3 regions of the Paenibacillus sp. GCM10027628 genome follow, and region 2 is predicted to be linked to each of the others. Evidence: predicted binding sites of a transcription regulator. Region 2 holds the regulator's gene; each other region holds the start of a gene.
The links. Region 2 encodes LexA, which represses DNA repair genes until DNA is damaged. Its sites were predicted from a motif close to CGAACATATGTTCG; they were not measured.
Positions count from the first base shown of each region.

Region 1 (4,669 bases), on a different contig from region 2:
GGTTTCTACAACTGTTTCATCAAAATCAACCAATTCCTTATGATTTTGAATCTTTATGAAAATATACATTGTTATTTTATCTTTTGTCGAAGAAGCTTGTCAAGCGATTGTCCAAGAGATGGAAGAATAGTGAGATGATAATTAATGTCATTAATCAACATTCTCATTTATTTAACCACATTAATAATCGTAAGAATCCTCAAACAGTTCAACCTCTTCATCGTCAGATCCCTCGTTCAGCTCTTTCAATACTTTACTTACAACAGAGCCTGTATAGCCCCTTCTCATTAAAAATGCCGCCGTTTTACGTTTCTTATCAATCGTTTCTCCTGAGGTTTGCTTCCATTTAGTACGTGCGACCTTCAACGCACCCTGTAGCTCCTCATCTGGATCGATGGTTTGCATGGCTCCCTGTACTAGCTCTTTATGGATTCCCTTTTGCTGCAGCTCTTGGCGAACTAAATTGCGGCCTTTGCGCTGCGAATAGATGCGGTGCTCCGTCCACATTTTTGCAAATTCCTCATCGTTGATATACTTCTGCTGTTCTAATGTATCACAAGTCCATTGAATGATCGGTGGCTCGAAGCCATGCTCTTTCAGCTTTCGCTTTACTTCGCTGGAGGAGTGCTGCCTTCTTCCGATCATTCGTAAAGCTTTCGTGTAAGCGTTATTCCGTTCCTCGTCCCTTAGTATTACCGCCATCTGCTCAGGGTCTATCATCTCTCCCTTAAGTAACCGATGCTTAATCATAATATCTTCATGTACGGAAAAAGCGTACTCATCATTAAGAAAAATGTTATAGCGGTGTCTACCGCGCTTTTGCTTCTCGACCAGTGTGATGATCGATAGCTGCTGCTCTTCATCGCTCAAATGGAAACAACTCCTCTAAAAAACGAAAGCACCTTAACCCGAGGTTTAAGGTGCTGCCATCTTATTTCAAGAACTTATTCAAAAGCAAGTGCTGCTTCATCTTCCTCATCATCATCGGTATTCGGGCCCGTCACTTTAATCAAATTACTGTTATCACGGATTTTCAACTCAATCGTATCCGCAATGCCCTTGTTTTCTTTCAAGAATTGTTTCGCATTTTCACGGCCCTGACCCAGTCTCTCGCCTTCGAACGAGTACCAAGCTCCGCTTTTGTTGACAATATCCATCTCAGTCGCGATATCAATGATACTACCTTCGCGGGAAATCCCTTCCCCGTACATGATATCAATCTCCGCTTGCTTAAATGGAGGAGCTACTTTATTCTTAACGACTTTAATTCTTGTGCGGTTACCCACCATGTCATTACCTTGCTTAATCGTTTCTACACGACGTACGTCCAAACGAACGGAAGAGTAGAACTTCAGTGCGCGGCCACCTGGCGTAGTCTCTGGGTTACCGAACATAACGCCAACTTTCTCACGCAATTGGTTAATGAAAATCGCAATAACTTTGGATTTGTTGATGGCACCAGAGAGTTTGCGGAGTGCCTGGGACATCAAACGAGCTTGAAGACCTACGTGAGAGTCACCCATCTCGCCTTCGATCTCCGCCTTCGGCACGAGTGCAGCTACGGAGTCAATGACGATAATGTCGACTGCACCGCTGCGGACGAGCGCTTCCGCAATTTCAAGTGCTTGCTCACCGGTATCCGGTTGAGAAAGCAAGAGTTCATCTATGTTAATACCGAGTTTGCTTGCATATGAAGGATCCAATGCGTGCTCCGCATCGATAAATGCGGCTTGTCCGCCAACCTTTTGTACTTCTGCGATTGCATGTAAAGCTACAGTTGTTTTACCGGAAGATTCAGGTCCGTACACTTCAATAATTCTTCCGCGCGGATATCCACCGATACCCAGTGCAATATCAAGAGCAAGCGATCCGCTGGGAATCGTTTCAACTTGCATATGTGTGGATTCTCCAAGCTTCATGATGGAGCCTTTTCCGAATTGTTTTTCGATTTGACGCAGTGCCATTTCAAGTGCGGCGCGACGATCTGTCAAAACACTCACTTCCTTTTATCATTATAGGTATATGATAACTTGTTTTGGAGTGTTTGCCAAGCATTTTTTCGAACATACATTCGATTTTTTAGCAGACAAACAAAAAACCGCAACAAAGTTATCGCTTTGCTACGGTTCTTCCGTTAACAGATACTTTTATTATAAGCTATTTCTAGCATTCTTTCAACAATTTCCAGAAATGATAGAGCGCTGCTTTTGCAGCCCTGTGCTTAATCGTCTCACGAGTGCCTGAGAGCTGCAAAGTGACCACTTTTGGCTCGGTGCCCTTCTGGGCCAGACCAACGTAGACAAGGCCAACAGGCTTGCCTTCAGATGGGCTAGGACCGGCAACGCCCGTTACCGAGATACCAAAGTCACTAGTAGTTGTCGCTAGCAGTTGCTGAGCTAATATCGCAGCTGATTCAGCGCTAACTGCTCCTGGAGCTCCTTCGCCTTCTAGCACTTCTATAGGAACGTTTAGCAGCTTATTTTTTAATACGTTAGAATAACATATGATACCGCCAAGAAACGATTGAGAGCTACCAGGCACAGTCGTAATCAAATCACTTAGAAGACCGCCAGTACAGCTTTCAGCTACAGCAAGCCTATGCCCTTTCTCCCCTAGCATTTGCAGAACGACCGTTTCAATAGGCACATCCTCAACTGCATACAAATGATCCCCGACACGTCGTCTGATCTCCTGTTCCGTTGCTTGAAGGTTGCGCTCTCCTTCGGCAGCTGATTTCGCCCTGGTCGTTAATCGAATGGTAACCTCGCCTTCTTTGGCGTAAGGCGCGATCGTCGGATCTGTTTGAGCTTCAATGAGATCAAGCAATTGATGCTCCAAATTGGATTCACCGATACCTGCGAATTTCAGCATTTTGGAGTACAGCGGCACTTCATCCGTCATCACGCCGCGCAGCCATGTTGACGCATATTTTGTAAACATCGGTTTCATCTCTTTTGGCGGTCCTGGCAAAAGAATGAAATGCGTGCCTTCATGCGTATAAGCAATGCCTACGGCAAGCCCCGTTTCATTATGTAAAGGATCACTGCCTTCGAGCATAAGTGCCTGCCTTCTGTTGCTCTCGACCATGTGAATGCCCCGGGTGCTGAACAATTCCGTAATCGACTTCATGGATGGCTCGTGTAGAACGAGGTTCCGCCCGGTAAATGCAGCAAGCACATCCTTCGTCAAATCGTCCTGAGTCGGACCCAGCCCTCCTGTGCAGATTACGACGTCAGCGCGTGAAGACGCCAGTTTAAACGCATCCATCAACCGCTGCTCATTATCGCCAACGACCGTCTGATAGAAAATATCGATGCCTAGCGCTGCACATTCGCGTGAAAGGAACTGTGCGTTCGTATTCACAATTTGACCTAATAAAAGTTCAGTCCCTACCGCCACAATCTCCGCTTTCATGGATTACCCTCCTAAGCGTTTTCGATTTATCGTCAAAATGGGAAAAAACAATAGGTTTCCCTATTGCGACTTTTCCGAAAAATCTATGACATGCTTGTTTTTTACGAAATACTCGATACCTGAATACAGGGTAATGATGGCCGCTACCCAACTTGCGATAACATCAAAGGGAAAACCCACAAATGTGAACGGAAAATTATTGATAAGCAGCGCGATGATAGCAGTAATCTGTGCAGCTGTCTTTGCCTTTCCCCATTTGCTGGCCGCCATAACAGTTCCTTCCAATAAAGCTATCTGGCGAAGACCCGTAACCGCCCACTCTCTGCTGATGATCACAATAACGATCCATGCATCGACCTTGCCCATTTCAACGAGCGAAACGAGCACAGCTGTAACAAGCAGCTTATCCGCCAAAGGATCAAGCAGCTTGCCCAGATTTGTCACCAGCTTACGCTTTCTTGCAATATACCCATCCAAGCTGTCAGTACTTGCTGCAATAATAAAAATTAATGCAGCAATAATTTGATTATAAGTAATGCTGAACTCTTCGATCCGGATGTGAGGAAACTTCACTTGTATCAACAAGAAGAACATGATGATCGGCACAAGCAATATCCTCGCTACCGTGATGCGATTGGCTAGGTTCATGCAATAACCTCCCCGGACAAGTCAAACTCGTAAGAGTGGGTAATGCGTACTTTTGCCAGTTCACCAATGTTTAAGCGAGCGTTCGATACGAACACCTCACCGTCAATCTCAGGCGCATCGAATTGAGAACGCCCAATATAAACATCGCTTCTACCATCATATCTTTCAATTAGCACATCGATTTCTTGCCCAATGCGACGTCCACCGCGCTTGTTCGAGATTTCTCGCTGAATTTCCATCAGCGTATTCGCGCGATATTCCTTCACATCATCTGGAACTTGATCAGGCAGACGAGCAGCTGGCGTATCGTCTTCTTTCGAGTAAGCGAACACACCGAGGCGGTCAAACTCCATTTCGCGAACAAATTGTTTCAAATTCTCGAAATCTTCTTCAGTCTCGCCCGGGAAACCTACGATCAAAGAAGTACGAAGCGCAACGTCTGGAATGGCTGCACGAATTTTACGCACCAGCTCACGCGTATCCTTCTGGCGACCAGGTCTGCGCATGCGCTTAAGAATAGAATCTTCGCTATGCTGCAGAGGCATATCAATATATTTGCAAATCTTCGGATTCGCTGCCATCGTGGCAATCAGTTCATCGCTGAAGA
Region 1 covers NZ_JBHTHA010000049.1:25,736-30,404, forward strand. Annotated here, with positions in the region: gene ACFQZT_RS29960 (regulatory protein RecX) at 181-870, opposite strand; gene recA (recombinase RecA) at 945-1,991, opposite strand; gene ACFQZT_RS29970 (competence/damage-inducible protein A) at 2,164-3,414, opposite strand; gene pgsA (CDP-diacylglycerol--glycerol-3-phosphate 3-phosphatidyltransferase) at 3,475-4,062, opposite strand; gene rimO (30S ribosomal protein S12 methylthiotransferase RimO) at 4,059-4,669, opposite strand, start outside.
Region 1: recA (recombinase RecA) is a predicted target of LexA. The motif match lies at 2,061-2,074, and genes of this name have one in related genera.

Region 2 (4,669 bases):
GGAATCTTCATTATCAAATCCGAAGAACTCGGATACTATGACGTTGAGCTTGAACCCGGCGATGTGATCTCAGTTCCTGAGAACACCAACCATTTCTTCACACTGATGGATAACCGTCAAATTGTTGCTGTTCGCCTCTTTATCGAAAAAGACGGTTGGATCGCTTATAATGTCGAAGACCCTTCTTTTATTAAGGCCTAATTTTTCTACCTAAATGGAAAGCCCAACGGATCTCAGGATAGCTCCTGGTCCGTTGGGCTTTTTGCTGTGTTTATTTAAAGACTCGCAATGATGGGCAGAATTTCTTGAAGCCGGGAAACTTCATAAGAAGGTGCGATTTCGTCACCTTGAGGAAAGCCGTGATGATTAATCCATATATTACGCATACCGACGCGACCGGAACCAAGAATATCCGTTGTCAGTTTGTCTCCAATCATGATGCCTTCGTGAGCTTCAATACCTAGTAACCCCATCGCATGTTGAAATATCGATGTCGCCGGTTTCCCCTCACCAAATTCACCGGAAATAACAATGTGATCAAAGTACGTCTGAATCTCAGGTACACCGGCTAACTTTTCCTTCTGCAGATCCGGGGATCCATTCGTTAAGAGCAAAAGCTTATAGTTGCTTTTCAGCGTGTCCAGTACTCGAAACGTCTCTTCATAGACGAGAGGGCGTCGACGACGTTCAGCCGGAAACAACTCTCCAAGTTTGTTGCCAAGTTCGCGATCTTCAATGCCTAGCGCTTGAAGTCCCCGCGTCCATGACGCTGTACGATATCCAGGCGCGAGCTTTTCCAGTTTGCGAAAGTTCACATTCTCTCCCTGTGTGAAATTCGCCCATAGTCCTTCAAACGGGTTGATACCAATCATCTTCGTAAATGGAAACGTTTCGTACGACTCGTACAAAGCGCGGGCTTCTTGACGGACAGCCGCCTCCAAGGCTTCCGGGTGCACATTCACATGCTTGGCAGCTTCCGAGCAAGTAGCCTCGAACGCTTCCTTCACACTGCGGTCGTCCCATAAGAGCGTATCGTCCAAATCAAATAGTACGGCTTTCAATGTCATCATTCTCTTCCCCTTTGATTGCTGTTTCTATTGTAACTCCCTATTGCTCTTCATCGGTGAACTTGATGGAATCAAGTTGAACTTTAAGAGAGCTTCGGAATGCTTGGATATACTTTTTTCTCAACTCGTTGCGCTCCTCAATTTCCTCGTCCGTTAAGCCAACGGCTTTCGCTTTACGGGCAAGCTCATTGATCCGTTCTATATTCTGATCCATGTTGTCGCTCATGATCGTCCTCCCTGGCAAAATTCAGTATGACTACTACTTTGCCATCCGGATTAAGGATTGTCAAGGAGGCAAAACAAAGAGACACGGGAGCTATCCCGAGTCTCAAGAAGAAGTGTATGAATATAACAACCAGAGGCTATTCCTAATTAAGGCAACAATAGAATTTGACCCTCTTGGAGAGAAGCCGTTCCAAGATGATTAAGAGTATACATACGATCAATGTAAGAACGAATGTTCTCCCCCTTGTTCATATGAGAGGAAGCAATCTTCCAAAGCGTATCCCCGCGTTGAACAACAACCTTCTCATGAGTAATTACCTTCACAGAAGCACCAGCTTTCAAAGGAGCAGATGACTCCCCATCGCCCGCATAAGCTTGAACGATAGCGCCAAAGGAGAACACAGTGCCTAGAATTACAACTAATAGAATGAAGTTTAACAGCTTCTTCGCTAATTTAGACTGAATCCGCTTGGATGTATGAAGCGATCTATGAAGTGGTTGTGTATTGTTCGTATGAGAATATGCAATGTACATGAAAAATCATCCCCCAAACATTTGTTCTGGTATCAGAATAACACGAACACATGTTTGAGTCAATACTTTTCTCGAACTTATGTTTGTACGAACTCCGGTTCTATGTTATACTTTGGGTAATGATTCCCATAATTGGAGTGATAACTATTGAGTAAAATCTCGCAACGACAACAGGCTATATTGGAATTCATTAAGAATGAAGTGAAAGATAAGGGCTATCCGCCTTCCGTTAGAGAAATCGGAGAGGCTGTCGGACTCGCTTCCAGTTCAACGGTGCACGGACATTTGGAACGTCTGGAGAAAAAAGGATTAATCCGTCGCGATCCAACCAAGCCCCGTGCGATTGAAATATTGGGCCTGGATGGCAGCGAAAGCAATTTTGCTCATTCGGTTGCACGAGTTCCATTAGTCGGAAAAGTAACCGCAGGTGTTCCTATTACGGCAACGGAGAATATCGAAGACTATTTCCCTCTTCCATCTCATCTCGTTGGAGATAACAACGTATTTATGCTTAGCGTCATGGGCGATAGTATGATTGAAGCAGGCATCCATAACGGCGATTATGTTATCGTGAAGCAGCAACAAACGGCGAATAACGGCGACATCGTCGTCGCGATGACTGAAGATGATGAAGCGACCGTGAAGCGTTTTTACAAGGAACGCGATCACATTCGTCTTCAGCCGGAGAACTCTGCATTGCAGCCTATCCTGCTTAAACATGTTACCATTCTTGGACGTGTTATCGGTTTGTTCCGCGATATGTAGTCAGCACTTTTCCCTACAAGTAATTGTATATGTGCAACAAAAGACCGTAGGCCAGAGCCTACGGTCTTTTGTATTTCTTTGTTAAAATTGCAGAGCCCAGTTCCCTTTCCGGAATACTGCTTCAACCGTTCCGTCATGAAGAACACCGTCAATATCCAGATCAGCCGAACCCATCATGAAATCAACATGGATCAGCGAGGTATTTCCTCCGCGTTCGCTCAACTCTTCTTTGGAAAGCTTTGCTCCGTTCGTAAGATTAATCGGGTAACAGCTGCCAAGAGCAAGATGGCAAGAAGCATTCTCATCAATCCCTGTATTATAAAAAATACGATTCATATTAGAAATAGGCGATTCAAACGGCACGAGCGCAACTTCACCCAAATAACGGCTTCCTTCATCCATCTTCATCAAACTATCCAGATGCTCATAGCCAACTTCTGCCGTATATTCAACGACTTGTCCATTTTCAAACCTGAACGAAAACTTATCAACGATCGCTCCGTTTACATTGAGCGGCTTCGTACTCGTAACTGTTCCGTTCACGCCTGTTCTTTTTGGCATCGTATACACTTCTTCGGTCGGCATATTCGCTACGAAGTGAACTTCCTTCTCATTCCCCTTGTCTCCGCCGAGCCAGATGTGGCCTTCCGGCAGCTCGACGCGAAGATTGGTTCCAGGAGCACGGTACTGGAGGGCGGCATACTTTTTATCATTGAGCACTTGACGCATCTTCCGGAGTTGTTTGAGATGCTCACGCCAGGCGTCAACCGGATTTTCCTCATAGACCCGATTCATCCGAAAAATCGCATCCCACATGGCCTCTATACGCCGCTCTTCGGGAAGATCGGCAAACACCTTCGCCGCCCAAGCTTGTGTCGGAGCCTTAATCAAACACCAACTGAACTTACTGGTACGAACATACTGCTGATAAGTTGCCCGCGCCGTTGACGCCGCTTTGGAAGCTCTAGCCACCAGTTCGGCATCAATGCCTTTATACAGATCCGGATCCGGCACTTTAATGTGCAGTAAAGCTCCGCCGTTCTCAACGAAACGTTCCAGCATGCTCGAATACCACTCTGGATAATAGTCGATCGCCTCATCGCTTGCGATTTCGAACCGACTTCGAGTGATGATGTCATCCTGCCAATGCACTTGTACGAACTTGGCTCCCGCTTCATATGCTTTCTTCACAATAAGACGCGTTAATTCCAATGATTCCATCGGCGATTCAATCAACAAATCTTGCCCTTTTTGAAGATTGACTCCAATCCGAATGACAAGTTCTGCGTATTTTTCTAAATTGCCATAAAAATTGTCCATAAATTCGATCTCCTCGCATGAAAAAGCCCATCAGCGCAGGATGCATGATCCTGAACAGCTAACGGGCTTCCATTATCTAGTTGGTTTGCCGGATTAATAAAGCGACAGATATTGGTCTCTTTCCCATTGGTGTACTTGCGTACGGTACATGTCGTACTCGATCTCTTTGAGCTCGTAGAAATGCGCAAGCGCATGCTCGCCAAGAGCGTCGCAGATCACGTCGTTGCGAATCAGCTCATCGAGTGCTTGTTTCAAGTTCAGAGGCAAGCTCGGAATGCCTTGCTCTTCTCTTTCCTCTTCGCTCATCACATAGATGTTGCGGTCAGTCGGCGGAGGAAGCTGCATTTTGTTCTTAATGCCATCCAGACCTGCTGCAAGCATCACGGCAAGCGCCAAATAAGGATTCGCAGCCGGATCCGGGTTGCGCACTTCAACACGTGTGCTTAAGCCCCGGGAAGCCGGAATACGGATCATTGGACTGCGGTTGCTCGCTGACCATGCTACATAGCAAGGCGCTTCGTAACCAGGCACGAGACGTTTGTAAGAGTTAACCGTCGGGTTCGTAATCGCCGCAAAAGAGCGCGCATGACGCAGCACACCTGCCATATAATGTCTGGCCGCTTGACTTAGACCTAACTTATCGTTTTCGTCATAAAATGCGTTCACTTCGCCTTTGAATAGCGATTGGTGGCAGTGCATACCTGAACCGTTCACACCGAACAGCGGCTTCGGCATAAAGGTCGCATGCAGGCCGTGCT
Region 2 covers NZ_JBHTHA010000085.1:58,024-62,692, reverse strand. Annotated here, with positions in the region: gene ACFQZT_RS33765 (1,2-dihydroxy-3-keto-5-methylthiopentene dioxygenase) at 1-201, shown strand, start outside; gene ACFQZT_RS33760 (HAD family hydrolase) at 276-1,067, opposite strand; gene ACFQZT_RS33755 (DUF896 domain-containing protein) at 1,108-1,293, opposite strand; gene ACFQZT_RS33750 (LysM peptidoglycan-binding domain-containing protein) at 1,440-1,826, opposite strand; gene lexA (transcriptional repressor LexA) at 1,974-2,591, shown strand; gene ACFQZT_RS33740 (aminopeptidase) at 2,673-3,911, opposite strand; gene glnA (type I glutamate--ammonia ligase) at 4,005-4,669, opposite strand, start outside.

Region 3 (4,669 bases), on a different contig from region 2:
AATAGTCGCCTGTATGACCATCGAATGTCGTTGCATCCCCTTGGAACCATACACCTACACTCACACTCGACGTGTTTCCATAAGAATCGCGAACCGTTATTTTTCGCCCGCTTCCGTTACCCAAAACGGATGAAATCGTCAAGCTACCTGAGGTACCGGAACCGTTGCTTAAATAGACAGAACCGAGTGTATACGCTGTATCGCTTGATGCCGAGTTTGCGTAAATTGTGACGGAACCATTATACGAAGTATCTGGAATGCCACTGGTTAGTGCTGTTACACTAATGGTAAATGCTTTACGTGCAATTACGCTTCCTGAATAATAACCTTCAATTGATACCGCATGCGGTGCCCCGATGGCTAATGTTGTCATTAGAAAAGCACTCCTTAAAATTATTGTATTTTAGAACAAAAGGGATACATCATAGTTGTCGGCCTATCCCTGCCCGACAAGTTGTTTTGTTCATATATTAAAAGTGATATTTGACCAATAAAAAAACAACCGTGATTAATTAAATTTTTTCCTAATCGAGTGTAAGTTGCTTATCCATGTGGAATGACTTCTGAATAAACATAAAAAAGACCGACCTCTTAGCTAAAGATAAGAGGTCGGTTGTTTTGTTTTCTTTATAATGAACTTTTGTTTTGAAACGGACTGATTAGACTTATTCGTTTAAGAGGATTTACATAGACAAATGCGCAAGGTAGAAGGGCAGTTATCACTGTAAGACCAAACGATGGGGGCTTACGTGGCAATCTATTTTCCACATACTTTCATCTGTTCATGGTCATTCTTGCAATAAAAGCTTTCGTCTTCAACTCCCGTCAATCCACAATCTACTGACTTTGAATATCTAGTCATACAATCAGCCTCCAATGATTTCAGCCATGTCGCATAATACTGCGCTACTTTATCATAAAATTCTTGATCTCTTGGATCACATTGTAGAAGGCAGCCCGCTAATCTGCAGAGTTCCTTCCGTAGTGCTAATATACGAGTCATATAGGACTCATTACTTGTCATGTAGAAAGCTCCTTTCAGTCTTTTTTTCTTTAAAGTGAAAGAACTGCAAAAATAAACAACCTAGATGGAATGATTTAATCTAAACACTTTAGAAATCCACTTTAACATTTATCGCGACGAAACATAATATTTTCCAAATTAAGTATGCTTTGTGGTATAATATATATGCGACAGGAACGCACGATCTCTTTTTTAGAGATCATTTTTTCATGAAAAAACTAACAAACATTCGTTCCTTCAGTTGTCTTCAATCCTCCTGATGTGTTGAAATTCAAAACAATTCTTGAGAATTCATTGCCACTTTTTTTTAAAAAAAATTATACGAACATTAGTTTCTGTGGTTGTTTTTTAACTAATAAATTTCACTTTAATAATAGAGAAAGAGTTAGAATTGGAGTGATAAATAGAATGATTTCAACGGCACAATTAGAAAAATTTGAGGAGTATCGTTTAAAGAACTCCATCCTATTTTCGAATCCGTTAATACGAAAGTTTTTTGAGAATGAAGATAATATTGTGTTGATTCTCAAAACACTTGATGGAGATTCTGATAGCCAAAATGAATTAGAAATTACCTTCCGTAAATATTTCTTTCGAATTCGCTTTGTCAAATTCCTTGTTTCTACCATTAAATTTGTTGCTATTGATCAAATGCGCATTCATCAAAAAAGAGATAAACGAGACCAACTTATTTTTGATCGTCCTGTATCCGAAAATGGCGAGTCTACTACACTTGGAGAGCTGTTAGTCCATAGTCAAATTGTAAAAGATCCAGAAATATGTGTGTCGGATCCACTCCAATTTCAATCTTCATTTACTAATGAAAATTTAGCCAATGCATTTGCTATGCTCTCACAGAAACAACAGATGATAACTACCCTCTGTTATGCATTGTGCTATCAAGATAACGAAATTTCAAAAATACTTGGTGTCTCTCCCCAAGCTGTTTGCAAGACCAGGAACCTAGCCTTACAAAAATTAAGGCTTGCTATGCCAGAAAGGAGGTGATCAATTTGGATAGTACCAACTTATTAACTGCGATCAGCCAAGTCGGTTTCCCTATTGTCCTCACTGGTTATTTACTCATGCGATTTGAAAGAAAATTAGAAATTTTAACAGATACCATTAATAAATTAACTGAAGTTATTATTCAAAATAGCGGGGGCAGCCATGGAAAATGAATTGTTCGATTTAGTTTTAAAGGCTCAAAATGGCGATAGTAAAGCTCTCGATTTAATTATCACATCTGTTTCGCCGACTATTCAAAGTGTTCGAAAACAAATTAAGTATGATCGAAGAGATGATTTAGAGCAAAATCTAATTGAGGCCTTGATAAAGAAAATTCTGAGTTACGATTTAAAACAAACTCCCGATTTCTCTTCATTTTGCCGCCAGATTTCAAATGGTGGTGACGAGTATGAATCGCTTGTTCACTTACTTCAGCAAAAGGAATCCGAAAGACCTCATAGCACTGGCTAAGGAACTGAAAAGCATAAATGCAAATCCGAATATGGACTGAGAGCTTCGCTTGGGGAAAGTCCTAAGCAATATTGAAGTTGCGCAAGAGATTTTGTCCGTCCCGCGCAAACGAAGTGTCTAATCCTCACGATACCACAAGTAACCTTTTGGCCCTGCCAAGAGGTTTTTTTGCATCCTATCATAGGTAATAGCGTTTTTGCTAGGATATATATTTACAATTTATCCCATATCAGCAATTGTTGCCGGCCCTGATCGGCAGCCTCATTACGCTAACTGGCAGATTTACTCAAAAAACTGGCATGAAAGAACGGCTAATTAAACGGAGACCACTGAAAAACCACGAATAGACCGATTAAAGCCATTTACAGGCTGAACAAGGTCTTTTTGTATCGCATCAAACAGTCAGAGAACTTTTTCAGTGGCCTCATTAAACGGGCGCATTTTTTTGCGTTTCCGATGTTACAAATCAGGGCCTTACATTGTTATATGTGCAAACGTAAAGGAGCTGAGGAAAGATGAACGACTTGACATGTATAATTATCGGAGGCGGCTATGCAGGGCTACAAGCGCTCAAACAAATACAGGCAACGACACGGGGCATGGCGAACGGACAGCCGATTCGGTTTGTTCTGATCGATAAGCAGCCCGGTCACTTGCGCAAATTGAGAATGTTCCGTCCGACCGCGGTCGAGGAAGAGATTGTGATTCCATGGAATAACTTGGTTTTAAAGGGATTCGAATTCGTGCAAGGTACGGTTACGTCCGTGGATAGCGGGGAAAAACGGATTCTATATACGGATGTGCAAGGAAATAATGCCTGCATGCATTTCGACCTTTTAGTCGTGGCGGTCGGCAGCATCGTTCGGCGACCGGATCTCGATCAGGGAGGCATCGCCTTGACCGACCCACAAGCCGCGGCAAACATCCGGGAACACTGGCGTGTCAACCTGCGGAAGGCTGCCGACGAGACGAATCCTGAGGAACGAAAGAGACTGATGACCATCATGGTTGCGGGAGCAGGCATCAGCGGCATTGAGACGTCCGCCGAGCTGGCGCTCGCCATTCAGAAGGAAGCAGCGGCGCTGGGGCTGAATCCGTCCGATGCCTCCGTCTATTTGCTGAATGCACAGGAAAGACTGCTCCCGGAAGTGTCGAAGAAATTTAGACGGAGGTTGGATCAGCAGCTCATCGAATGTGGAGTAACAGTGCTTCACAATCGTAGGGCGTTACGAGAGGAAGCAGGAGCGGTGACGCTCAGGGGCGGCGATTGTCTGGCGGCCTCCCTATGTATATGGACACTCGGCTTGATACCCAATCCGGGACTGCGGGGTTTGGGCTTGCCGCTTACTCCTGATGGGAAGGTACTGGTGGATGAATGTTATCGCGTCCAAGGGATGTCGAACGTTTACAGCATTGGGGACTGTGCGGGAATCGTCGATCCGAGAGACGGCAGAGCAACTCAGATGACGTGCTTTGAAGCTGGGGAGCAGGGGTTACGACTGGGGAAAATCGTGATGGCAGATTTGGAGGGCCGTCCGGCTCCAAGTCATCATTCAGCCAAGTCGAATATGGATGCTTTCACCATCGCATTGGGGCAAAAAGGAGTGTTCTGGATACGTACATGGGGACTCGATATGGTAATGTCAGGAAAGATTCCCGGGAGAATCAAGAAGCTGGTAGAGGATGCCGCCAGTATGCTTAGATAGAAAATGAAAGGAGGGACAGCGATTGGAAGAACTTTACGATCAATATAAATCGCTGCTGTTCACTCTGGCTTATCAGTTGACCGGTTCTGCGGCAGACGCGGAAGATGCGGTGCAGGACGTGTTTGTTAAGGCATGCGACGTACATCCCGAACGGTTAGAGGAGCCGAAGGCATATTTGTGCAAAATGGTAACCAATCACTGCCTCAATCAGCTGAAGTCGGCGCGGAAGAGAAGGGAAATGTACGTCGGTCCTTGGCTCCCAGAACCGATTCGGACGCCGGAAGCGGATACGCTCGAGACGACAGTCGTCCGCCGCGATTTGCTGTCTTACGCAATGCTCGTACTGCTCGAGCGGCTAACTCCGACAGAGCGGATGGTTTTCGTCCTGCGTGAGGCGCTTGGCTTCGATTATCCCGAAATAGCTGAACTGCTCGACAAGCGAGAGACGAATTGCCGCATG
Region 3 covers NZ_JBHTHA010000015.1:74,467-79,135, forward strand. Annotated here, with positions in the region: gene ACFQZT_RS15115 (RlpA-like double-psi beta-barrel domain-containing protein) at 1-373, opposite strand, end outside; gene ACFQZT_RS15120 (sigma-70 RNA polymerase sigma factor region 4 domain-containing protein) at 1,433-2,032, shown strand; gene ACFQZT_RS15125 (YvrJ family protein) at 2,029-2,205, shown strand; gene ACFQZT_RS15130 (helix-turn-helix domain-containing protein) at 2,195-2,503, shown strand; gene ACFQZT_RS15135 (NAD(P)/FAD-dependent oxidoreductase) at 3,019-4,209, shown strand; gene sigJ (RNA polymerase sigma factor SigJ) at 4,232-4,669, shown strand, end outside.
Region 3: ACFQZT_RS15120 (sigma-70 RNA polymerase sigma factor region 4 domain-containing protein) is a predicted target of LexA. The motif match lies at 1,243-1,256, and genes of this name have one in related genera.